3 regions of the Paenibacillus sp. NPDC056722 genome follow, and region 2 is predicted to be linked to each of the others. Evidence: predicted binding sites of a transcription regulator. Region 2 holds the regulator's gene; each other region holds the start of a gene.
What was found. The regulator LexA, encoded in region 2, represses DNA repair genes until DNA is damaged. The targets are predictions, from matches to a motif close to CGAACATATGTTCG.

Region 1 (3,109 bases), on a different contig from region 2:
CTGTTTCTCTGCTCGATTTTATCAGCGATATACAAATCCAGGCGCTATAATTGGAAATACGCTATACTGATTGAAGCGCAGAAAAAGGAGGAGCAGAAGTGAAGTTACGTAAATTAATCGGCAGTCTCATCATTGTTGCGCTGCTAGCTCTGGGTTCTTACTGGTATGAAGAGGACGGACAGTTCACGCCATCATCCCCATCCGATTCTGAAATTGTCCAGCTGGTCTTTCCCTCGGATCGTTATCCGGAGACAGCTAAGCATATCCAGGATGCCATTGCAAAGGGCGAGTCTGCCATATGCACAATCGATCGTGAGCAAGCAGAGAACAACCGCCGCCTCTCTCTAAAGGGCGTCCCTACCAAGAAGGGCTATGACCGCGACGAATGGCCAATGGCGATGTGCAAGGAAGGCGGAGAAGGCGCAGATATTGAATACATATCGCCAAGTGACAACCGCGGTGCCGGAAGTTGGGTTGGCAATCAGCTAGAAGGATATGCGGACGGTGTTCGCGTGGAGTTCATGTTCCAATAATGACAGAACCGGCCCCGGATAGCCTCCGGGGTCTTATTATGTAAAGGTGTCCACAATATTCGCCATCCACACCCACCTGAATGTGCCATTGTTCAACTCTAACTTAATTTGCAGCGGTTTGACGTTCATAATCCGCACAATGCCACTTAATTTTTCAGTGCCAAACGGGTCCCAAGTATGCATGGAAATCCTGCACCCGTTCTGAAACGAATGAAAAATATCTTCCATAATCGCCTTGCCTTGCGCCACCGTTAATTCAGGCTTACCGCGGTACTCCATATCTCTGCACTCCACCTCTAGTCGCTCCAGTAAGCCCTTCATCCAAAGTTCCTGACTTGCTGCTATGCCGAAATCCCCAATATTGATGGTCATGATGTCTGTCCCCCTGCCGAAATTTAACGATTGATTTTATTATATGCGAACAAATGTTCTTGATGCAATGTTTAAAATCCTCTATTTCAGTTTAAAATAGAATGGAATTTTATCCATAAACGGAGAGCCAGGTGTTCTATATTTGTTATCGCGGAAGAAGACTATACGGACCCATGTCTGAAACCGAGGCCTTGCAGGAATGGTTTACCTTATCGGGAACGATCAAAGAATTGTACATTGTCGAAGTGGATCAGAATACCGGAAGAATCAAACGCCAAATTGGGCCTGCGCGCAGAAAAAAGAAATAACCCCCGCCCGGCTAAGGCCAGGGGGGGGACAGTACGATAAAGCTATCCTAGAACAAACAGGCTTTAGTGATGATAACCAACAGAATGAAGAGAACCAGAATAGCACCTGTAGAAGTAAAAGGACTTACACACGGAGCGACAACCGGAGCTTCATTTACCGGACTAACATTTCCACAACCGCAACCATATCCTGCACCCATTTAAATTTCCTCCTTAGAATGATGAATATTGAATACAGCTCAGAATATGTGAAATTCCGCCTTGAGGTATGGGCCAACAGGTAAAGAAATGCGTGACAATTATATCAAGGCCTTGACTGAGCTATTTTTGTGTACCCTGCCTGCTTATAAAAAAGAATATCCTTGTCGATATAGCTTATAGAGGGAGGTGCGACATGGATATTGCAGCATTATCTACTTCAATGAGCCAGGCATCCCTGGCCCAGGCTGTGGGTATACAGGTATTAAGCATTGCTAAGGACCAGGCAGAAACTCAGAGCCAGAATCTGGTGCAGATGCTTGAACAAAGCGTTCATCCGAGCTTAGGAAAAACACTTGATATTCGCGTCTGATTGTTTTATGCTAATCTAACAAGAACATTAGTTCTCTTTTTAAAAGTATTTCAAAAGACACCAGGCGGAAAGCAGACACCTGCTTTCTCCGCCTCTCTGTATTTCACAAGCCCTCCGGGCTTTTCTTTTACTTTTAAATACGAACATACGATCCTATAATGAGGTGGATGAAGTGAAATCATATTATCAAATGACTGTTTTGGAGAAATGGACCGAGGATCTATACAACAGACTCCAAATAAAGCAGCCTTCCCAAATCTCCATCGAGTATATTTCAGAACGCTTGAATATCTGGGTCCATTATCTCGATGTGAGAAGCAAGGCGGTGGAGGCATCTGCCGGGATGTACAGCATGTTCATTGATAATCGTCTGCCATCAAGCATGCAGCGCCTGGAATTTCTTCACGCCCTCTGCCACCTGCTGCGCCATTCCGGGAAGCGTACGCTGATGCCCGAAATCTTCACTCAAGATCAGGAGGATGAATCCGACCGCTTCATTCTGTATGCCTCCATGCCCTATTCTATGATCTCGCGCATGCCATTGCCGGAGCAGCGTGGAGAGGCGATTCGTTACCTGTCAGCTATGTTTCAAGTCCCGAACGAATTGGCTGTCCAGCGGATTGATCAGATACAAAGACGCATATTTCAAGGTCAACTGCTTGCGGTAATGTCCCCAGCAAATTAATTCCAATGATATTCAGTCCGGCTCGCGGGGATAATAGCGATAACACAATCGCCAAGCTATTAACCGCCCACCCGCGTTACATGGTGGAATGATCTCATTGGAGGGAGCTTATGGAAGCCACTAAAGTCATTGCCTTATTATTGACCCATCCCGAATACAATGTTGATGCAGTACACCCCGAAATGCCTGATTTTGTCGGAATCGAAACGATTGAAGTGGACCACGAGACTCAGACCTTCTCCATCCTGCTGCAAGAACCCAAGGAAGATGATTTAGTTCTATAATCATACGCTCCGCTAGGTTGATCAACCGGCGGAGCATGTATGATTCGTGTGGCCCTAAGATCCATAAGACCTGTATGTGTATGAAACGCCTCCTGCTAACGGTTGTTATACCAATCATAATATGGGTATAATTGACACAGACTAATTTATGGGGGCAATTTAATGAATAAAGGAGTACGTCAGAACTTGCAAGCTGCAGTGGCAAAGAACGAACGTATCAACCTCGTTTTATTGAATGGCGGGAATCTAAAGGGAACAGCCGAAGCCTTGACCTACCGAATGATCAAGATACAGACGGAGGAAGAATCACTCTGGGTTCCGATTACGGAGATCGAGAGCGTGTCCCATACATTGCA
Region 2 (3,109 bases):
ATTAGTTCTTCAATAGAAACTGTAATGGTGTAACGTCCACACATGATGAAAGCCCTCCGAACATTAGTTTTTATCAGTGTACTATACTTCCGCGCCAGAAATAAATAAGATCTACCTTTGTGTGGACCTTTTACATTTCCCTCAAATGTAAGCTTTCACCTCTAATACAGGAGTACATTTTCTTTTCCAATTTGCCCATACTTCGTAGGGTATTGTTACATATTCTGTTCTGTAGTCATTAATCTGAAGGAGGAATTCACATGGGTGCAGAACATTGTGGACCGGTAGTAAGTCCTTGGACATCTACAGGAACGATTTTGGTGCTTTACATTCTGCTTGTGATCATTTTGAGTATTTGCTGGATTTAATGAAGAGAAAACTGAACTAATCTGACAATAAGTTAGCCGGGAAGAAAAATCATCTTATCTCAAGGGCGGATCTTTTGTTACTGCAAAATTTGGTGTCTTCATAAAAAAAAGGAGGAATTACTCATGGGTCAATATGCTGGAGGATACGGTTTGGGCACATCTACTGCTGCAATCTTGGTTCTTTTCATCTTGTTGGTTATCATCACTAAATCTTTCTGGCTTTAATTTGATTGCGTCTCCATGTTCAAGCCGTCAGACATTGTCTGACGGCTTTTTGCATTTCGAATCTTCTGACACTGGGAGCTTAACGCCGTATAGTCACCTGAGTCCCAATTGGAACCAGCGCAGCAAGTGTCAGCACATCTTGATTAAACATACGAATACACCCATGTGAGACCTGATGTCCGATGGAAGAAGGATCGTTCGTCCCGTGAATGCCATAATGCGGCTTGGAAAGTCCCATCCAGAATACCCCGAATGGGCCCCCGGGATTGGGCTGTTTGTTAATGATCGTATAATCTCCCTCTGGTGTTGTGGTCAGCATGGTTCCGATTCCAACAGGGAAACCTCTGACTACAGAATCGTTGTCCAGCAAATAAAGCATCCGTTGTGTCAAATCGACGATAATTCGGTAATTGGGCATAGGATCAGCACTCCTTTGATATCAGGATATGTGCGGAGTAGGGGTGCCGTTAATGCGAAGTGTTGTTGAAAATAAAAAGGTTATCACAGTGAGAGAGTATGAATAAACAAAAGACTGCTCCGCGTAACGGAACAGTCTTCTAAATAGAGAATTATTGATGAGTTAGTGGACATCCCGGAACAATCCGATGACCTTGCCCAGAATGCTTACCCGATTCAGGCGCAGTGGCTCATAGGACGGATTCTCTGGCTGGAGACGAATATGATCGCGTTCCTTATAAAAGGTCTTGACGGTAGCTTCATCGTCTTCAGTCATAGCGACAACAATATCACCGTTATCTGCGGTTTGCTGCTGGCGCACAATGACATAATCGCCGTTCATAATACCAGCATCGATCATACTGTCACCAAGAACAGAGAGCATGAACACTTTGTTGTCACCAACGTAATGCGTTGGGAGCGGGAAATAGTCCTCGATGTTCTCCGTTGCGGTGATAGGCACCCCGGCGGTAACCTTACCTACAACAGGAACACGAGTAATCGTCTGGGCAAATTGATGGACATTCTCCGAGTCTTCCTGGCCAAGCAGTTCAATGGCACGCGGCTTTGTCGGATCCCTGCGGATCAGGCCTTTCTTCTCAAGACGGTCCAGATGACCGTGCACCGTGGAACTGGAGGCGAGGCCTACAGCTTCCCCGATTTCCCGTACGGAAGGAGGATAACCCTTGCTGCGGACTTCGTTACGTATAAATTCCAGGATCGCCAGCTGGCGACTCGAAATCTTTGACATCAGAATCAACCCCATATAGTAATGTTTGGGAAAATTATAACATAGAACTGTCGTTCGCACAAACATAAGTTCTAACGTTATCAATAGTTTAAGAGAAGCGAACAAGGATGAGAACAGTAGGGAGAATGGTATATTCAATAATTGACTAGTACGTTGAGGGAATGAGCAAGATCGGCAAGGGAAATAAGCACATCAGGATCATTTTTTGCATCCAAAAAGGCAATTTAAAAAGAGGGGAACAATTGTTCGAAAATAGTATTGATCAAAACACATGTTCGTGTTATATTGTTTTTGAAAGTAAGAACAAGTGTTTGGAGGATGATGAATCATGTTAAAGTACAGTACATACCATAGCATCTATGACGAGGGTACAGAAGTTGACTCTGCAGGACAAACTTTAGGTTCCGGAATAATAAATAGAATTCAAGAAATCCCCAAGGTGCTGTCGAAAGGATTAAGTCCGTTGTTTAGAACATTTAACTTCTATAAGATAGCTCTTTTTTTGCTGCTGATTGTTGCAGGATTTACTGTAGTAGGTAATGTGTTTGCTGGTCCCGTCAATCTTGCGAAGCAAGAGAAGAAGATTGTTGTTGCACCTGGAGACACACTCTGGAGCATTGCTCTCAAGAATAAACCGGCCAAGATGAAGACAGCCGTATATATAGAAGGAATTAAACGATCGAGCCAATTGACCGACAGTCATATTCGAGCAGGAGATATTATAACAGTGCCGTTATTTTAAGAACTTCATGATCATAGATAGGAACATCAGAGAGCTTGCAGGGGGTAAACCTTGACAAGCTCTTTTTCTCATGGCAAAGTTAGAATGAATTTATTAGGGAGGCGAAATCTTTGGATATAGATGTATTGGTTGCACGAATTAATGAACTGGCACGCAAGCAGAAGAGCGAAGGCCTGAATGAAGAGGAAACGGCTGAACGCGCTAAGCTCCGTGAAATTTACCTGGGTAACATCCGCCGTAATTTTCGGTCCCAACTGGATACCATTGAATTCGTAGATAAATAAGCGCTGAACAAGGAGCAGAGGCTTCGTATGAACCCTCTGTTTCTTTTCATAGATATTTCAGGATGACTAGGGGGAAATGACATGGCCCGTTCTTGGGAAAGAATGGTTCAACGCAATTCACAGCAACTCAATAAGCAAAGAAAGAAACAGGGGAAGGATGCTATTCATTCCGCGAACTCCACTACAAAGACCAGCGATGTATTCAAGGGTCGCAATATCGTATTGCCCGTTGCTCTCGTTGCGCTAGGTGTGCTGTATTGGATCATCGGCACTCTGGATCAAA
Region 3 (3,109 bases), on a different contig from region 2:
TCCTTCGTATACAAGGGCGTAACTTGGTGTATCTTGTGTAACCCGCGTTCGAGCTTAAGAGGAACTTTAATAACAGGAAAATATACCGTTAAAAATTTCTTTTTACCGTATTTGTCATAAATAAAGGGAATTTCTCCCGTTAAAAAGCTCGTTTATCCCGCAATTAGCTAGTAATGAGGTGATTAACAGGATTTTTTCCAGTTATTTGTAGAAAAGGAGCCGTTTTAATGAAAATAACAGGAGTCATTCCCGTTATTCGAATCACCGTAGTGAAGACCGAGGCTTAAGTGAGAATCTTAAGTTCGTTTTATATAATTGATAATAGTTCTCATTTACGTATATAATGAACCCAAAGCAAGAGGAAGTGGGGCTAAGGGATGGAACATAATGCGAATATATACGAACATGAAAGAATAGATGCTAAAAAGACACTTGCCTGCGAAGGGTTCAGTCATACTTACCGCCTTGATGGAGGTCATTTCGAGATTAAGCCCCCGGAAGAGATTGGAGCTGGGGCCTGCCGCAGCCTGCTCACCCGCGGTAATATTCAGATGACTAACTTCAGCCTTACTTTTAACAGAGACATACAGGCTAACGGAGAGTTCAACTCCCCGCGGACAGAGCTGGTGTTCTGTCTTGGGCACGGAATTGAATGGGGCACTTCGCTGAAGGGAGATAACTTTGGCATTGATACAGGGCAGAGCGCTCTGCTGTATGGCGGAGTGAGGGCAGAGAATTGCCAGTATGTGCGGGATGCTAATTATCGTTTTCTCAGCATGGATATGAGCCCGGAGCAGTTCAAGCGGATGACGAGCGGGCTGACCGAGGATGAACGGCTCCGTTTTACCGGAAATGAGGCTGTGTTTTTCAACAAAAATAAGATTACGCCTGCCATCCGGCTTGTTCTGTCGCAAATTTGGGAATGCCCCTATAGCGGTGGTGTTAAGGAACTCTATTTGGAAGCGAAAATGCTGGAACTGTTCGCCGTCTACCTCAATGAATCGCTGTACGAAGCGGAGCGGATTCCGCAAACTGTCCGCCTCTCCAAAGACGATATGGCCAGCTTGCAGCAGGCAAGGGAGATTTTGCAGCGGGATTATACCGAGCCGCCGACACTGGCAGCACTGGCCCGGAGCATTTGTCTCAATGAATTCAAGCTCAAAAAAGGATTTAAGGAGATGTTCGGCTATACTGTGCATGCGTATGTGATTGAACAGCGGATGCAGCAGGCTCGTCATTTGCTGGAGCAAGGCAGCCTGACCGTGACAGAAGCCGCGTACCGGGTAGGATACGGAAATGCCAGCCACTTTGCAGCCGCATTCCGCAAAAAATTCGGGGTTCGGCCCGGAGAATATGCCATTCGTTCCCGAGGTGCAGGTCCGAACAGGACGGGGTGGCCAGTTGGCGATGACCAAAATGAGGATTTGCCCGGATTACTCCCTTTTTGATTCATAATAATCCCATAAGGAGTAGAGCCGTCAGGAATCCAGCGGCTTCCGCATAGAGGTTTGACCACCACCTTGGGCCCCGCACCGCGCGCCGGGAGCCGCACGCGGTGTGGGTTATAATTTGTTTGTTGTTACAAGAGCTCGCCGTATCTACCAGATGCGGCGGGCTTTTGCGCGTTTTACATAGAAAGCTGGCTGCGATGTGCTGCACAGAACACTTGTAAAACATTTGAAGATCATCCAAACGTATGTTCCGAATGGAGGGGTATATGGTATAATGTTGGGACGAGTAAGTGACTGTGAGTTACACTTTTGTTTTGCCATGGGAGGAGTCTTTATTTATGTCGATAACCTTTTTAACCGGACGCTCGGGCAGCGGTAAGACAACTAAAATACGGGAGTCGATATCCTCTCAGTTAGCGCAGGAGCCGCTTGGTGCGCCAATCATTGTGCTTGTCCCAGAGCAGGGGTCCTTCGGGGCCGAACGGGGCCTGCTCACTGCGGGTGGTGCCAAGGGCAGCATCCGCGCCCAGACCCTGAGCTTTTCGCGGCTGGCCTATCGGGTAAGGCAGGAAACGGGAGGCAGCGCAAGTCTTCCGATTAGTGAAGAAGGCAAGAAGATGCTTATTTATAAAATCATCAGCCGCCGCAAGGAAGAACTGAAACTGTTTGGACCCTCCTCGGACCGTCCGGGCTTTGTGGAACGGTTGAGTCAGCTGCATACCGAATTGAAGCGCTACTGTATCGGTTCTAATGATCTGAATGAGCAATTGTCCAGTATGCGTGAATCTATCGGTAACAGCCCCATATTGGCAGGCAAACTGGAGGATTTATATATCGTATTTAGCGATCTGGAGCAGGAGATGTCACAGCTCTATATGGACGAAGAGGACCGGTTGGTTGAACTGGCCGAGCAGATTCCTTTGTCATCCTATGTCCGTGGTGCTGAAATTTGGGTGGACGGCTTTCATGGTTTTACCCCTCAGGAATTCAAGGTGCTGCGGGAACTGATGTTGCACGCCTCCAGCATGACAATATCGCTTACGCTGGACAAGTCCTATCCATCCGGCGGGGGGCTGCATGAGCTCGACTTGTTCCATCCGGCTGCAGTAACGTATATCAAGCTCCGCGGTATGGCTGAGGAACTTGGGCTTGAGGTTTGGGACGAGCCACTGTCGCCTCCTGTGTTGCCCCGCTTCAAAGATAGCCCTGTGCTCGGCCATCTGGAGCAGGGGTATGACCGCCGCTTGGGCTGGAAAGGCCATCAGGATGCCGTACAGTCCATTACCATTGGTGCTGCTGTCTCGCACAGGGCTGAAGTGGAGGGGGCCTTGCGCGAAATGCTCAGACTGGCACGGGATGAGGGTGCCAAATACGGTGAAATGGCGGTATTCATGCGAAACATCAGCGATTATGAATCGCTCGTGTCCCCGCTGTTCAACGATTACAAGATCCCTTTCTTCCTCGATCAGAAGGTGAATGAGCTGCACCACCCGCTGGTGGAATTTGTTCGCTCCGCACTAGATGTGGTGAGGCGTCGTTGGCGCTATGAAGATGTGTTTCGCTGTGTGAAGACCGGACTGCTTCTTCCGGACGACGGAAGCCTGACTAACGAAGACATGGACAATCTGGAGAATTATGTGCTGGCTTGCGGTATTCAA

Region 1: a site for LexA is predicted at 1,925-1,938, ahead of ACFRAM_RS10120 (ImmA/IrrE family metallo-endopeptidase). Genes of this name have one in related genera too.
Region 3: a site for LexA is predicted at 1,690-1,703, ahead of addB (helicase-exonuclease AddAB subunit AddB). Genes of this name have one in related genera too.

What each region holds. Positions count from the first base shown of each region.
Region 1 covers NZ_JBHTYV010000003.1:327,096-330,204, forward strand. The annotation lists gene ACFRAM_RS10095 (DNA-entry nuclease) at 99-533, shown strand; gene ACFRAM_RS10100 (YolD-like family protein) at 570-905, opposite strand; gene ACFRAM_RS10105 (hypothetical protein) at 1,079-1,213, shown strand; gene ACFRAM_RS10110 (hypothetical protein) at 1,261-1,413, opposite strand; gene ACFRAM_RS10115 (YjfB family protein) at 1,608-1,784, shown strand; gene ACFRAM_RS10120 (ImmA/IrrE family metallo-endopeptidase) at 1,957-2,469, shown strand; gene ACFRAM_RS10125 (hypothetical protein) at 2,580-2,753, shown strand; gene ACFRAM_RS10130 (hypothetical protein) at 2,916-3,109, shown strand, end outside.
Region 2 covers NZ_JBHTYV010000001.1:274,098-277,206, reverse strand. The annotation lists gene ACFRAM_RS01350 (SOS response-associated peptidase) at 1-44, opposite strand, end outside; gene ACFRAM_RS01345 (sporulation protein YjcZ) at 492-593, shown strand; gene ACFRAM_RS01340 (L,D-transpeptidase) at 673-1,011, opposite strand; gene lexA (transcriptional repressor LexA) at 1,174-1,800, opposite strand; gene ACFRAM_RS01330 (LysM peptidoglycan-binding domain-containing protein) at 2,129-2,542, shown strand; gene ACFRAM_RS01325 (DUF896 domain-containing protein) at 2,653-2,826, shown strand; gene ACFRAM_RS01320 (DUF502 domain-containing protein) at 2,908-3,109, shown strand, end outside.
Region 3 covers NZ_JBHTYV010000003.1:458,191-461,299, reverse strand. The annotation lists gene ACFRAM_RS10705 (helix-turn-helix transcriptional regulator) at 378-1,448, shown strand; gene addB (helicase-exonuclease AddAB subunit AddB) at 1,790-3,109, shown strand, end outside.